2 regions of the Enterobacter sp. fkY84-1 genome follow, and region 1 is predicted to be linked to the other one. Evidence: predicted binding sites of a transcription regulator. Region 1 holds the regulator's gene; the other holds the start of a gene.
The links. Region 1 encodes PhoB, which activates phosphate uptake and scavenging genes when phosphate is short. Its sites were predicted from a motif close to CTGTCATAAAACTGNCNNAT; they were not measured.
Positions count from the first base shown of each region.

Region 2: a site for PhoB is predicted at 5,843-5,862, ahead of pstS (phosphate ABC transporter substrate-binding protein PstS). Genes of this name have one in related genera too.

Region 1 is NZ_CP169393.1:984,125-991,466, reverse strand. It holds gene proY (proline-specific permease ProY) at 501-1,874, opposite strand; gene brnQ (branched-chain amino acid transporter carrier protein BrnQ) at 1,956-3,275, opposite strand; gene phoR (phosphate regulon sensor histidine kinase PhoR) at 3,685-4,980, opposite strand; gene phoB (phosphate response regulator transcription factor PhoB) at 5,002-5,691, opposite strand; gene sbcD (exonuclease subunit SbcD) at 5,879-7,084, shown strand; gene sbcC (exonuclease subunit SbcC) at 7,081-7,342, shown strand, end outside.
Region 2 is NZ_CP169393.1:4,656,163-4,663,504, reverse strand. It holds gene ACEPLT_RS22290 (esterase) at 1-1,003, opposite strand, end outside; gene phoU (phosphate signaling complex protein PhoU) at 1,164-1,889, opposite strand; gene pstB (phosphate ABC transporter ATP-binding protein PstB) at 1,916-2,689, opposite strand; gene pstA (phosphate ABC transporter permease PstA) at 2,737-3,627, opposite strand; gene pstC (phosphate ABC transporter permease PstC) at 3,627-4,586, opposite strand; gene pstS (phosphate ABC transporter substrate-binding protein PstS) at 4,715-5,755, opposite strand; gene glmS (glutamine--fructose-6-phosphate transaminase (isomerizing)) at 6,077-7,342, opposite strand, start outside.

The DNA.
Region 1 (7,342 bases):
TGCCACAGGGTGGTTAAGGATAGCTCACCATGATGGGATTTATTGGGGGAGGAGGACGGGGGAGGAGGTAATAATGCCCGTACGGACGGCTCTCTCTCCCTTGAGGCAGGGGGCTGGGGTGAGAGGGAAACATGCGGCTATTGGGGTAATTCCGTTCACTTCATGTTCCTTGCTACTCTGTAATGCCATGGCCTGTGAACGTGCCAGGGTGGCTCAGTCGCCACCACCCTGGCGACCCGGGCTCCCGGCGGTAAATCGCCGCTTCGCGGTGCCCTCAGCTTATTCCTTCAGGCTATCGGGTCGGGCATGAGCCTGCATCCCTGCAGGCCACGCCCTCTCGGCGCATCCCTGCGCCTCGCCCCGGCCTTACGGAAACGCTTCGGCGATTTACAGCCGGACCTGGCATCGCTGTAAGCCATTCACTTCTCTGAAACCACATGCATCGCTTCAGGTTAAAAATTTCCTGGCAATCCCCTTCCACGGAACAAGTAATACAAATATTACTGTGCTTCTGCCAGCTGACGGTCGCGGCGGCATTTGAACACCCAGCCCACCAGCAGCAGCACGATCCACGCGCAGCCCACGTAGAGCGAAATGCGGGTGTCCGGATGGTAGCCAATCAGGCCAATGATAAACACCAGGAAGATCAGCCCGACGACGGTCGTCGCCACCCCGCCCGGTACTTTGAACTTCAGCGCTTTCGCCTCATCCGGCGACAGGCGACGGCGGAAGGCAATCTGCGACAGCAGGATCATGATCCACACCCACACCGTCGCGAAGGTCGCCAGGGATGCAATCACCAGGAAGACGTTCTCCGGCATGATGTAGTTCAGATAAACCGAGAACAGCAGCGCCACGGTCATCACCACAACGGTCACCCACGGCGTGCCGCGGCGTGAGGTTTTGGCGAACACCTTCGGCGCGCTGCCCTGCTCCGCCATGCCGTGCAGCATACGCCCCACGCCAAAGACGTCACTGTTGATCGCCGAAAGCGACGCGGTCAGCACCACAAAGTTCAGAATGCTAGCCGCAAAGGCAATGCCCATATGCTGGAAGGTCAGGACAAACGGGCTACCGTTGGTACCCACCTGATTCCACGGGTAGATGGACATGATCACAAACAGCGTACCCACATAAAACACCAGAATACGCATCGGCACCGAGTTGATGGCGCGCGGAATGGATTTCTCCGGGTCTTTCGCTTCCCCGGCAGTAATACCGATAATCTCGATACCGCCGTAGGCGAACATCACCATCTGCAGCGACATCACCATGCCGAGCCAGCCGTTGCTGAAGAAGCCACCGTTGCTCCAGAGGTTATGGATCCCGGTCGGCTGCCCGCCGTTGCCAATCCCCCAGATGATGATCCCGAAACCGGCCACAATCATGATGATAATGGTGGCGACCTTGAAGAAGGAGAACCAGAACTCCAGCTCGCCGAACACCTTCACGCTCATCAGGTTGACGGCGCAAATGATCAGCACCACGCTCAGCACCCAAATCCAGTGCGGCACCGCCGGGAACCAGACGCCCATATAGATGCCAAACGCCGTCACGTCGGCAATCGCCACGATCAGGATTTCGAAGCAGTAGGTCCAGCCGGTGATAAACCCGGCCAGCGGGCCGAGGTTTTCCTGCGCGTAGCGCGAGAAGGAGCTGGCAGAGGGGTTATGAACCGACATTTCGCCGAGGGCGCGCATGATGATATACGCCGCCACGCCGCCGATGATGTACGCCAGCAGCACGCTTGGACCGGCCATTTTGATGGCATCTGCCGAGCCATAAAAAAGACCGGTGCCAATAGCAGAGCCCAGCGCCATAAAGCGGATGTGGCGCGTGCTCAATCCACGTTTAAGTTTGTTAGTGCTTTCCATTTAAATCTTGCCATTCAACACGAAAAAAACAAAAAACCACGGGGCCTTAAGCCCCGTGGTTAAACAGTTTGTTGCCGTTGATTAATGGGCGTTCGATGCGACCTGACGCCCTGCAGCACGGTCCCAGATAACCGCCAGAACCAGTGCAACAACGGTAGGCATCAGCCAGGCCAGACCCTGCTCGGACAGCGGCAGACGCTGTGTCCAGGCTGGCAGAATTTCAGCGAACGCTGATGCTTTAATCCCGTCAAGGATACCAAAAATCAGGCTGATAAACATGGCTGGCGCAATAATTCGTGAGGAGTTGTTCCACCACGGGCGGGTGAAGCTCAGCACCACCAGCACGATGCACGGCGGATAGATTGCCGTCAGTACCGGAATAGAGACCTGAATCAGGTGGCTCAGACCGAGGTTGGATACCGCCATGGAGAAGATACCAAGGATAAACACCAGGGTACGGTAAGAGAGCGGCAGGTACTGCGCAAAGAACTCAGCACAGGCGCAGGTCAGGCCAACCGCGGTAACCAGGCAGGCCAGGAAGATAAGCGCCGCCAGCAGCATACTGCCTGCACCACCGAAGGTGTGCTGGACGTAGGCGTGCAGGATAGCCGCACCGTTGGCGTTCTGATCGACCAGCATCGCGCTATCGGAGCCCAGGCGGAACAGCGCCAGATACAGCAGCGTCAGGCCTACACCGGCCATCAGGCCAGCCCAGATGGTGTAGCGGGTCAGCAGACGCGCTTCGGTCACCCCGCGGGAACGCGCGGCGTTAACGATAACGATACCAAACACCATCGCGCCCAGCGTATCCATCGTCAGGTAGCCGTTCACAAAGCCGTTAGAGAACGCGGCGTTTTTATAGGCGTCCATCGCGTCGCTAATCGGGCCTGCAGGCCAGACGATAGCCGCCACCGCCAGAACAATCAGCGCCACAATTTTCAGCGGAGCCAGGAAGTTACCCACGGTATCCAGCAGCTTGCCCGGATAGAGGGAAACCAGAATCACGATAGCGAAATAGATCAGGCTGTAGATGAACAGCGGCATCGCGCCGTCACCGGTCAGCGGAGCAATACCCACTTCGAAGGAAACGGTCGCGGTACGCGGGGTGGCAAACAGCGGACCCACGGCCAGGTAGCAGACGGTAGCCAGCAGAACGCCCGCCACTTTGCCAATCGGGGTGCTGAGGCTATCCACACCGCCGCCGACTTTCGCCAGCGCGATGACGGTCAGCACCGGCAGACCCACGGCAGTAATCAGGAAACCAAACGCGGCGGTCCAGACGTGTTCACCCGCCTGTAAGCCAACCATTGGAGGGAAAATGATGTTGCCTGCGCCAACGAACAGCGCAAATGTCATAAAGCCCAGCGCGATGATGTCACGCGATTTTAAGTGATGGGTCATAAAACCTTACTGCCTGTGGATGTGGTGTTGAAAACATTGAGATTTTCGCTGCCCCTGACGGGACGATACAGCCGAAAATTTGCTCAATTTTAGCGGGATATGCTCCCGTCCTGGCGTGGAGAAGAATAGTTTTTCGATTTACCACGCAAATACAGTCGGTCTGACAGTATCTGGGGGGCAATTTAAACGCTTATAACGTTTAAAGGCAAGGTGGGATCGTAAAACCAGAACAATATGCCAGCATGAAAACACACTCCAGCACAATACGCTAATTATAAGAAAAACCCATGGCTAATCATGCGAACAAAAAACAGCCAGCCGTATAAAATTCACACGCGTTTCGCTTGACTGCAAAGCAAACGGGCCAGCGATGGCTGACCCGTGGAAAGGTAAAATGACACACCTGCCGTCAGGCGATCTTTTTGGCAATTAATCGTTCCGGGATCACGAAGCTGAAGCGGGTTCCTTTACCCAGGGTACTCTGAATATCGAGACGGCTTTCATGGTGATTCACCGCGTGTTTCACAATCGCCAGCCCCAGGCCGCTTCCGCCCGTCTGCCGCGATCGCGCTTTATCCACGCGATAGAAGCGCTCGGTCAGACGCGGAATATGCTCCGGCGCGATCCCCGGCCCGTTGTCTTCCACGCTAAACTCGGCCCCCGTTGGAGTATGCTGCCAGCGCACCACGATCTCCGTCCCTTCCGGCGTATGGTTTACCGCGTTATACACCAGGTTGGAGATAGCGCTGCGCAGCTCATCTTCACTGCCCAGCACCTTTAGCGTGTTGTCGACCTCAAAGGTCAGGTGGTGCTTTTTGTGGCTTAACGTCTGCGCTTCACGCTCCACGACCCGCAGCATCATCGGCACATCAATAGTGTCATTCAGCGCGAGCGTGGGTGCCGCTTCAATCTTCGAGAGCGTCAGCAGCTGCTTCACCAGGCCTTCCATCCGGTGCGTTTGCTCGCGCATGGTGTGCAGCGCTTTTTCACGCGGCGCACCTTCCAGCGTTTGCTCCTGCATCATCTCCAGGTAGCCCTGAAGCACGGTCAGCGGGGTACGCAATTCGTGACTGACGTTGGCGAAGAAGTTGCGGCGCGCCCCTTCCAGCTGGTGCATCTGGGTGACATCGCGCGCCACCATCAGCCACTGCTTATCGCTGTAGGGCATCACGCGGATCTCCAGATGGCGACCGTTATTGAGCTTGAGATTGTGCGGACGGGTAAAATCACGCTTTTTCAGGTACAGCGTAAACTCGGGATAACGCAGAAGGTTGAGGATATTCTGGCCATTATCATCCGGCCAGCGCAGGCCCAGCAGCTGCTGCGCCAGGCCGTTACACCAGAAGATCGTCCCTTCTTCGGTGGTCAGAATGACCGCATCCGGTAGCGACTCCGCACCGCTGCGAAAACGCTTAATCAGGCTTCCCAGCTCGCGGCGGCGCTTTTTATTTCGCATCTGCATCTGGTGCAGACCGTACAGCAGCGGCTCCCAGCTGCCGCTTCCGGGCGGCGGCGTCATGCTTCGATCAACCCACAGCCACCAGGAGAGGCGCAGCAGGTTCCAGAAATGCCAGATCAGCAGCCCGGTGACCGACGCCAGCAGAAACCACGGCAGATGTCCAAGAAAGGCCCCCAGAATGAAGGCCGGAATACAGCATAAGATCAGTTCAAAGACGAGCCTTTTCCATGACAGACGTTCCAGCACGCGTCACACTCCTGTCATTGTTCAGAAACGGGTAGAAAAACGATAACCCGTGCCGCGGACCGTCTGCACCATGCGATCGTGGCCGCTCAGTTCCAGCGCTTTTCGCAGGCGGCGGATATGTACGTCAACCGTCCGGTCTTCGACATACACGTTAGTTCCCCAGACGTTATTCAGCAACTGCTCGCGGCTGTACACGCGTTCCGGGTGGGTCATAAAGAAGTGCAGAAGTTTAAATTCGGTAGGCCCCATGTCGAGGGGATTTTCACCGGTCATCACGCGGTGAGAAGTCGGATCAAGGCTCAGCCCCTGCATCTCAATCACCTCTTCCACCGCCATCGGCGAAATACGGCGCATCACGGCTTTAATGCGGGCCACCAGCTCTTTGGGGGAGAACGGTTTGGTAATGTAATCGTCCGCGCCGGTCTCCAGACCGCGCACACGATCCTCTTCTTCTCCGCGCGCCGTAAGCATCACAACCGGGATGTCGCGGGTCAGCGCTTCACGCTTCAGGTGTTTGATAAACTGCAGTCCGGAGCCGCCGGGCAGCATCCAGTCCAGCAGAATCAGATCGGGCCAGGGTTCATTCAGCTGGTTCACTGCGCTGTCATAATCTTCCGCTTCAACCGGCTGGAAGCCGTTTTGCTCGAGCACGAAGCACACCATTTCACGAATTGGAGCTTCATCTTCTACGACCAGAATACGTCTCGCCATACTTTGCCCTGTCTTATCTTATTTACGTTACAAGTTTGTAATTCGGCGCCATTATGCGTCAGATTTATGACAGATTTATGAAAAACAGTACCACTATAAATGGCAAACTGTTGTTTTATTACAGCGGTTATTTTCCCTTCTCTGAACGTTTATAATCCTGCTTTCTCTTTTTTGCCACGGATCAGCTATGCGCATACTTCACACCTCGGACTGGCATCTGGGTCAAAATTTTTACAGCAAAAGCCGTGCGGCTGAACATGAAGCGTTCCTGAACTGGCTGCTGGAAACGGCCCGGACGCATGAGGTGGACGCGATTATCGTGGCGGGAGATATTTTTGATACCGGCTCGCCGCCGAGCTATGCCCGTGAGCTGTACAACCGCTTCGTGGTGAATCTGCAGCAAACCGGCTGTCATCTGGTGATTGTCGCCGGCAACCATGATTCCGTCGCGACGCTTAACGAATCCCGCGACATCCTGGCGTTTCTCAATACCACCGTCGTCGCCAGCGCCGGGCACGCCCCGCAGATCCTGAAAAAGCGCGACGGGTCGCCCGGGGCGGTACTGTGTCCGATTCCCTTTTTGCGTCCGCGCGACATCGTGCAAAGCCAGGCGGGGCTGTCGGGCGCGGAAAAGCAGCAGCATTTGTTACAGGCGATCGCCGATTATTACCGCCAGCAGCACGCCGAAGCCTGTGCCCTGCGCGGTGACCAGCCGATTCCGGTGATTGCGACCGGGCACCTCACCACCGTCGGGGCCAGTAAAAGTGACGCCGTGCGTGACATCTATATCGGCACGCTGGATGCCTTTCCGGCGCAGCACTTCCCGCCAGCCGACTACATTGCGCTCGGGCACATCCACCGGGCGCAGATCGTCGGCGGCTGCGAGCACATCCGCTACTGCGGCTCGCCTCTTTCGCTCAGCTTTGACGAAACGGGCAAAGCCAAATCCGTGCATCTGGTGAGCTTTCGCGAGGGCAAACTCAGCGCCGTCGACACGCTGGAGGTGCCCGTAACTCAACCGCTGGCGGTCCTGAAAGGCGATCTCGATGCCATCACCGCCCAGCTGGAGCAGTGGCGCGGCGTCGAGCAAGATCCCCCCATCTGGCTGGACATCGAAATCACCACCGACGACTACCTGCACGATATGCAGCGGAAAATCCAGGCGCTGACCGAAGACCTGCCGGTAGAGGTCTTGCTGGTGCGCCGCAGCCGCGAGCAGCGCGAGAAAATTCTGCTAAGCGCTCAACGCGAAACGCTCAGTGAACTGGGGGTCGAAGAGGTATTTGAACGCAGGCTCTCACAGGAGGAGATTGACGATGCGAAGCGCGCAAGACTCAGCGAACTGTTCAGCCATACCCTGCATGCGCTCAATGATGAGGAAGAAAACGCATGAAAATTCTGAGCCTGCGCCTGAAAAATCTCAACTCCCTCAAGGGCGAGTGGAAAATTGACTTTACCGCTGAGCCGTTTGCCAGCAACGGGCTGTTTGCCATCACCGGCGCAACCGGGGCAGGTAAAACCACCCTGCTCGACGCCATCTGTCTGGCGCTTTATCACGAAACGCCGCGCCTGAATAAAGTCTCCCAGGCGCAAAATGACCTGATGACCCGCGACACCGCCGAATGTCTGGCGGAAGTGGAGTTCGAGGTAA
Region 2 (7,342 bases), 1.0 Mb from region 1:
CCGAATCGCGCTCTCCCACAACGACGGTGAAGTTATGCAGCTGCCGGTTAATGGCCTCAGGCTGCTTAAAGCGTGCAGCCACGCCTTCGTCAGGCACGGTTGTTGTGGTAACGCCGCTGAACGTTCCCAGCCAGCCGAAGCTCTCCAGATGGTTCATCCCGGAGACCAGCGCCTGATAACCGCCCTGTGACAATCCCGCCAGTGCCCGGCCTGCCGCATCTTTACGCACGTTGAAGCGTGTATCCACCAGCGGAATAATCTCGCTCATCAGTTCACGGTCTGCGGCTTTCGCATTGAGCGGATAGAAAGACTTCCGTCGTTCTGCCGGTGGGAAGTTCTCGGGGATGGCCTCAGTGCTCTCCGTCTCGGTGTCGGGTACCACCACCAGCATCGGTTTGATTTTCCCTTCGGCCATCAGGTTATCCATGATTTGCGGCAGACGGCCCTGGTCGATGGCAGAGAGCCCGGTATCCCCAAAGCCATGGTAGAAGTAGAGCACCGGTAAGGGTTCCCCTGTGCCGTTGTAGCCAGGGGGTGTCCATACATAGACGCGGCGCTCTGACTTGAGCGACGGCGAGTGCCAGGTCAAGGTCGTCAGATCGCCATGCGGTACAGGACGATCGTCGAGAATACTCCCCGGAACCAGAATCAGGCTGGTGTTCACCTGCCGCTGAGGTTTTTGATAGCGGCTTCCCGTGTCGACTGAACGGAAACCATCGATGTCGAAATAATATTCGTACAGATTCGGGGCCATCGGCTCGCTTTTCCATGACCAGACGCCATTTTTCTCTTTCGTCATATCATGGGAAACCTGGCTTTCAGGCATTGACCCCGTCACCACGGAGACTCGCGTTGCGCCGGGTGCAAACAGGCGAAACGTAATGCTTTTATCCGCATTAACCTGGGTCACATAGTGGCTGACCGGGGTAGTCTGGTCAGGTGTGACCGGCAACGGTGCGGCAATAACGTCTGTTCCAGTACCGATCCCGATGCTGATGGCCATCGCCAGGCACGCTAATGAATTTTTCATATACCATCCTTTGCTGTTTTTTCGTCTCACGTTAGCGCGTTTCGAACGTCAGGCAACGGATGAAGGGGAAAATTGTGATTACACTAGAAATAACAACGCCGGTGAGTACCGGCGTTGTTATCAGATGACAGGATTACTCTTTCGGATCTTTACCCGCCAGCAGCTTGTCCAGCTCGTCGCCGCCCACGTGACGGAAGTCCTGACCCTTCACGAAGTAGAAAATGTATTCGCAAATGTTCTGGCAGCGGTCGCCGATACGCTCGATAGAACGCGCGCAGAACAGGGCCGTCAGCACGCTCGGGATCGTGCGGGAATCTTCCATCATGTAGGTCATCAGCTGGCGCACGATGCCTTCATACTCCTGATCGACCTTCTTGTCTTCACGGTAGATACGCACCGCTTCGTCCAGATCCATCCGCGCAAAGGCATCCAGCACGTCGTGCAGCATCTGCACGGTGTGGCGGCCCAGCGACTCGAGGCTCACCAGCAGCGGCTGATGCTGCTGCGAAAACTTCTCCAGCGCGGTGCGGCAGATTTTATCGGCGACGTCACCAATACGTTCCAGCTCGGCGATGGTTTTGATGATCGCCATCACCAGACGCAGGTCGCTCGCCGTCGGCTGACGTTTCGCGATAATGCGCACGCAGGCTTCGTCGATAGCCACTTCCATCATGTTGACGTTTTTATCGCCTTCAATGACGCGCTTCGCCAGCTCGCTGTCCTGGTTGTGCATCGCCGTAATCGCATCAGAAAGCTGCTGCTCGACCATGCCGCCCATGGTCATCACCTGGGTGCGAATGCTTTCCAGCTCTGCGTTGAACTGGCCGGAAATGTGTTTATTAAGATTGAGGTTGTCCATGGTTTCTCCACATGCACTAAGGCAAATCAACCGTAGCGGCCAGTAATATAATCTTCGGTTTGTTTCTTCGCGGGCTTAGTGAACAGATCGTCCGTGTTACTGAACTCAATCAATTCACCCAGGTACATAAACGCCGTGTGATCGGAGCAACGCGCAGCCTGCTGCATGTTGTGGGTCACGATAACCACGGTGTAATCCTGCTTCAGCTCGGTGATCAGTTCTTCAATACGACCGGTTGAAATCGGGTCCAGCGCTGAACACGGCTCATCCAGCAGCAACACTTCCGGGCGAATCGCAATACCGCGCGCAATGCACAGACGCTGCTGCTGACCACCGGAGAGAGAGTACCCGCTCTGGTGCAACTTATCTTTGGTTTCGTTCCATAATGCGGCCTTGGTCAAAGCCCACTGCACGCGCTCATCCATATCGGCACGGGAGAGCTTTTCAAACAGACGCACACCAAACGCAATGTTGTCATAAATAGACATCGGGAACGGCGTGGGTTTCTGGAACACCATCCCCACTTTCGCGCGCAGCAGGGCGATATCCTGAGCCTGGGTCAGAATGTTTTCACCGTCGAGGATGATTTCCCCTTCAGCACGCTGCTCCGGATAGAGCGAATACATTTTGTTAAAGGTACGCAGCAGCGTGGATTTCCCACAGCCGGACGGACCGATAAATGCCGTGACCTGGTTCTTCGCGATATCCAGGTTGATGTTCTTCAGGGCATGGAATTTGCCGTAGTAGAAGTTCAAATCACGAACCTGAATCTTACCCGGGGCAGTATCAACCATACTCATTGACTCATTTCCTCATTCGGCGCCGCGAGCTGCCGCGCCGTAAAAAATTAACCGTGTTTCTTCTTCGCGAAAATGACGCGCGCCAGAATGTTCAGCAACAGTACGCAAAGGGTAATGATCAGCACCCCGGCCCAGGCCAGCTGCTGCCATTCCGCGAAGGGGCTCATCGCAAATTTAAAGATCGTCACCGGCAGGTTGGCGATCGGCTGCATCATGTCCGTGCTCCAGAACTGGTTGGAGAGGGACGTAAACAGCAGCGGTGCCGTTTCACCCGCGATACGCGCCACCGCCAGCAGGATACCGGTCATGATCCCGGAGACCGACGCCTTCAGCGTAATCGCAGAGATCATCTTCCATTTTGGCGTACCCAGCGCGTAAGCCGCTTCACGCAGGCTGTCCGGCACCAGTTTTAGCATGTTCTCGGTGGTTCGAATCACAATCGGCACCTGCAGCAGCGCCAGCGCAATCACACCCGCCCAGCCGGAGAAGTGTTCCATCTGCGCCACCACGACGGTATAAACGAACAGACCCACGACGATAGACGGGGCTGACAGCAAAATATCGTTAATGAAGCGAATGACTTCCGCCAGCAAGGATTTACGACCGTATTCCGCCAGGTAGATACCCGCCATGATGCCCAGCGGCGTGCCGAAGACCGTGGCCCAGAGGATCAGCAATCCGCTGCCCGCCAGGGCATTCGCCAGGCCACCACCCGCCGTGTTCGGCGGCGGCGTCATTTCGGTGAACAGCGAGAGTGACATTCCGTCAATCCCGCGAACGACCGTTGAGAAGAGGATCCAGACAAGCCAGAACAGACCGAATGCCATCGTCGCCATAGAGAGCGTCAGGGCAATGCGGTTTTTCATGCGGCGTCTGGCCTGCATTTTGCGGCGGGATTCCGCCAGTTCAGCAGTAGCTTGCATTTCGAGAGTGGCCATTAGCGTGCTCCCTCATTTTTAGCGAGACGCATAATCATCAACTTGGAAATCGCCAGAACAATGAAGGTAATAACGAACAGAATCAGACCCAGCTCCATCAGCGCCGCAACGTGCAGGCCGGATTCCGCTTCCGCAAATTCGTTTGCCAGTGCAGAGGTAATACTGTTGCCCGGCATGTAGAGCGACGCGCTGTCGAGCTGGTAGGTGTTACCGATGATAAAGGTAACCGCCATGGTTTCACCCAGCGCACGACCTAAGCCCAGCATCACGCCCCCGATCACCCCATTTTTGGTGAACGGAAGAACAATGCGCCAGATCACTTCCCAGGTGGTGCAGCCGATGCCGTAGGCCGACTCTTTCATCATCACCGGCGTTTGTTCGAACACATCGCGCATCACCGCCGCAATGTACGGAATAATCATGATGGCGAGGATCACACCCGCCGCCAGAATGCCGATACCGAAAGCCGGGCCGGAGAACAGGGCCCCCACAAACGGAATGGCAGAGAGGACGTTACCCACCGGTTCCTGGAAGTACGTGGCGAACAGCGGCGCAAAGATAAACAGGCCCCACATGCCGTAGACGATACTTGGGATGGCCGCCAGCAGTTCGATGGCGATACCCAATGGGCGACGCAGCCAGCCCGGCGCCAGCTCCGTCAGGAACAGGGCGATACCGAAACTTACCGGAACCGCAATCAGCAGGGCGATGAACGAGGTCACCAGCGTGCCGTAAATCGGCACCAGTGCACCGTAGATATCGTTCGGCGCATCCCACTCTTTACTCCACAGGAAGGAGAAACCGAATTTCTGGATGCTCGGCCAGGAGGAGAAAATCAGAGACACGATAATGCCGCCCAGCAGCAATAGCACAATCAGCGCAGCCAGTTTGACCAGCGCGCTGAAAATCATGTCACCTTTTTTACCCGGAGGGTTAAATGCAGGCTTGGTTGCAGCCATAAATTACTCTTCTGTTTGAGACGTTTTTACGAATATGCCCGGTGGCGCTGACGCTTACCGGGCCTACAGAGTAAACCGTAGGGCGGGTAAGCGCAGCGCCACCCGCCATCTTCGTTAAATATATCCTGTTAGTACAGCGCTTTACCGCTGCTGTCTTTCACGTTGGTTTTCCATGCAGCGCGAATCTGCTCAACCACGTTGTCTGGCAGGGTGGCGTAATCCAGAGCGTTAGCCTGTTTGCCGCCGTTTTTGTATGCCCAGTCGAAGAATTTCAGCACTTCAGCGCCCTGTTCAGGTTTCTTCTGCTCTTTGTGCACCAGGATGAAGGTGGTAGAGGTGATTGGCCACGCCCCTTCGCCCTTCTGGTTAGTCAGATCCTGCGCGAAGGATTTGCTCCAGTCAGCGCCTTTGGCGGCGTTAGCAAAGTTCTCTTCGGTCGGGCTAACCGGTTTGCCGTCGGCAGACACCAGTTTGGTGTAGGACAGGTTGTTCTGCTTCGCGTACGCATACTCTACGTAGCCGATGGAGCCAGGCAGACGCTGTACGAACGCGGCGATACCGTCATTACCTTTACCGCCCAGACCGGTAGGCCAGTTAACGGTAGAGCCGGAGCCGACTTTAGATTTCCACTCTTCGTTCACTTTCGCCAGGTAGCTGGTGAACACGAAAGAGGTACCGGAACCATCCGCGCGGCGAACCACGGCGATGTTCTGAGAAGGCAGCTTCAGGCCTGGGTTGAGTTTGGCGATCGCTTCGTCATCCCATTTTTTGATTTTGCCCAGGTAGATGTCACCCAGCGTTTTGCCGTCCAGCACCAGCTCACCCGACTTCACGCCCGGCAGGTTGATCGCCAGAACCACGCCACCGATCACGGTAGGGAACTGGAACAGGCCTTCCTGAGCCAGTTTGTCATCAGACAGCGGAGCATCTGATGCGCCGAAATCAACCGTGTTCGCGGTAATTTGTTTTACGCCACCGGAGGAGCCGATACCCTGATAGTTAACCTTGTTACCGGTTTCTTTCTGGTAGGTATCCGCCCATTTGGCATACACCGGCGCAGGGAAGGTTGCACCAGCGCCAGTCAGGCTTGCTTCTGCAAATACAGAGAACGCGCTCAGAGATAAGGTCGCGGCGACAACAGTTGCGACAGTGGTACGCATAACTTTCATAATGTCTCCTGCAAGATTTTCGTAAATCGTTGTTTAGTGGCTACGATGAGCAAAATAGGACAAACAGGTGACAGATAAATGTACGAATTATGACAGTTTTATGACAATGAAAATTTCACTTAAAAATAAGCAAAATAAAGCTTAATTTTCATCGTGTTAGCCACTTTTATGACGAACCGTTTTCAGAAATATTTTCTTTATGTGACACTGAAAAAAGTAGCTGAAGATAACAAATTGTCATTATTAAAAACGTGAACGAATTGATTAAAAACAAACCAGGCGGGATAAAAAAGCTCCACCCGAAGGTGGAGCCTGAAGGGATTATTCTACAGTAACCGATTTCGCCAGGTTACGCGGCTGGTCAACGTCGGTGCCTTTGATCAGCGCCACGTGATAGGCCAGTAGCTGCAACGGAACGGTGTAGAAGATCGGCGCAATCACCTCTTCCACATGCGGCATCTCGATGATGTGCATGTTGTCGCTGCTGGCGAAACCGGCATCTTTATCAGCAAAGACGTACAGCACGCCGCCACGGGCGCGGACTTCTTCGATGTTGGACTTCAGTTTTTCCAGCAGTTCGTTGTTCGGTGCCACGACGATAACCGGCATATCCGCGTCAATCAGCGCCAACGGACCGTGCTTCAGCTCGCCTGCCGCATAGGCTTCAGCGTGAATGTAAGAGATCTCTTTCAGCTTCAGCGCGCCTTCCAGCGCAATCGGATACTGATCGCCACGGCCCAGGAACAGGGCGTGATGTTTGTCAGAGAAATCTTCCGCCAGAGCTTCAATGCGTTTGTCCTGAGACAGCATCTGCTCAATACGGCTCGGCAGCGCCTGCAGACCGTGAACGATGTCATGCTCAACAGAGGCATCTTCACCTTTCAGACGCGCCAGTTTCGCCACCAGCATCAGCAGAACCGTCAGCTGAGTGGTAAACGCCTTGGTGGAGGCCACGCCGATTTCGGTACCCGCTTTGGTCATCAGCGCCAGATCGGATTCACGCACCAGCGATGAGCCCGGGACGTTACAGATGGCCAGAGAACCCAGATAACCCAGCTCTTTAGAGAGACGCAGCGCCGCCAGGGTATCTGCCGTTTCACCTGACTGGGAAAGGGTGATCATCAGGCTGTTACGACGCACGGCAGATTTGCGATAGCGGAACTCAGACGCAATTTCTACGTCGCACGGCACGCCCGCCAGAGATTCAAACCAGTAGCGAGAGACCATACCGGAGTTGTAGGAGGTGCCGCAGGCCACGATCTGAATATGCTCGACCTTGCTGAGCAGTTCGTTCGCGTTTGCGCCCAGCTCGCTCAGATCCACTTCACCATGGCTGATGCGCCCGGTCAGGGTGTTTTTGATGGCGTTTGGCTGCTCGTAAATCTCTTTCTGCATGTAGTGACGGTAAGCGCCTTTGTCGCCCGCGTCGTACTGCAGATTCGATTCGATCTCCTGACGTTTCACCTGCTCGCCTTTGGTATCGAACACGGTTACGCTGCGGCGAGTCACTTCGGCGATATCCCCCTCTTCGAGGAAGATAAAGCGACGCGTTACCGGCAGCAGTGCCAGCTGATCGGAAGCGATAAA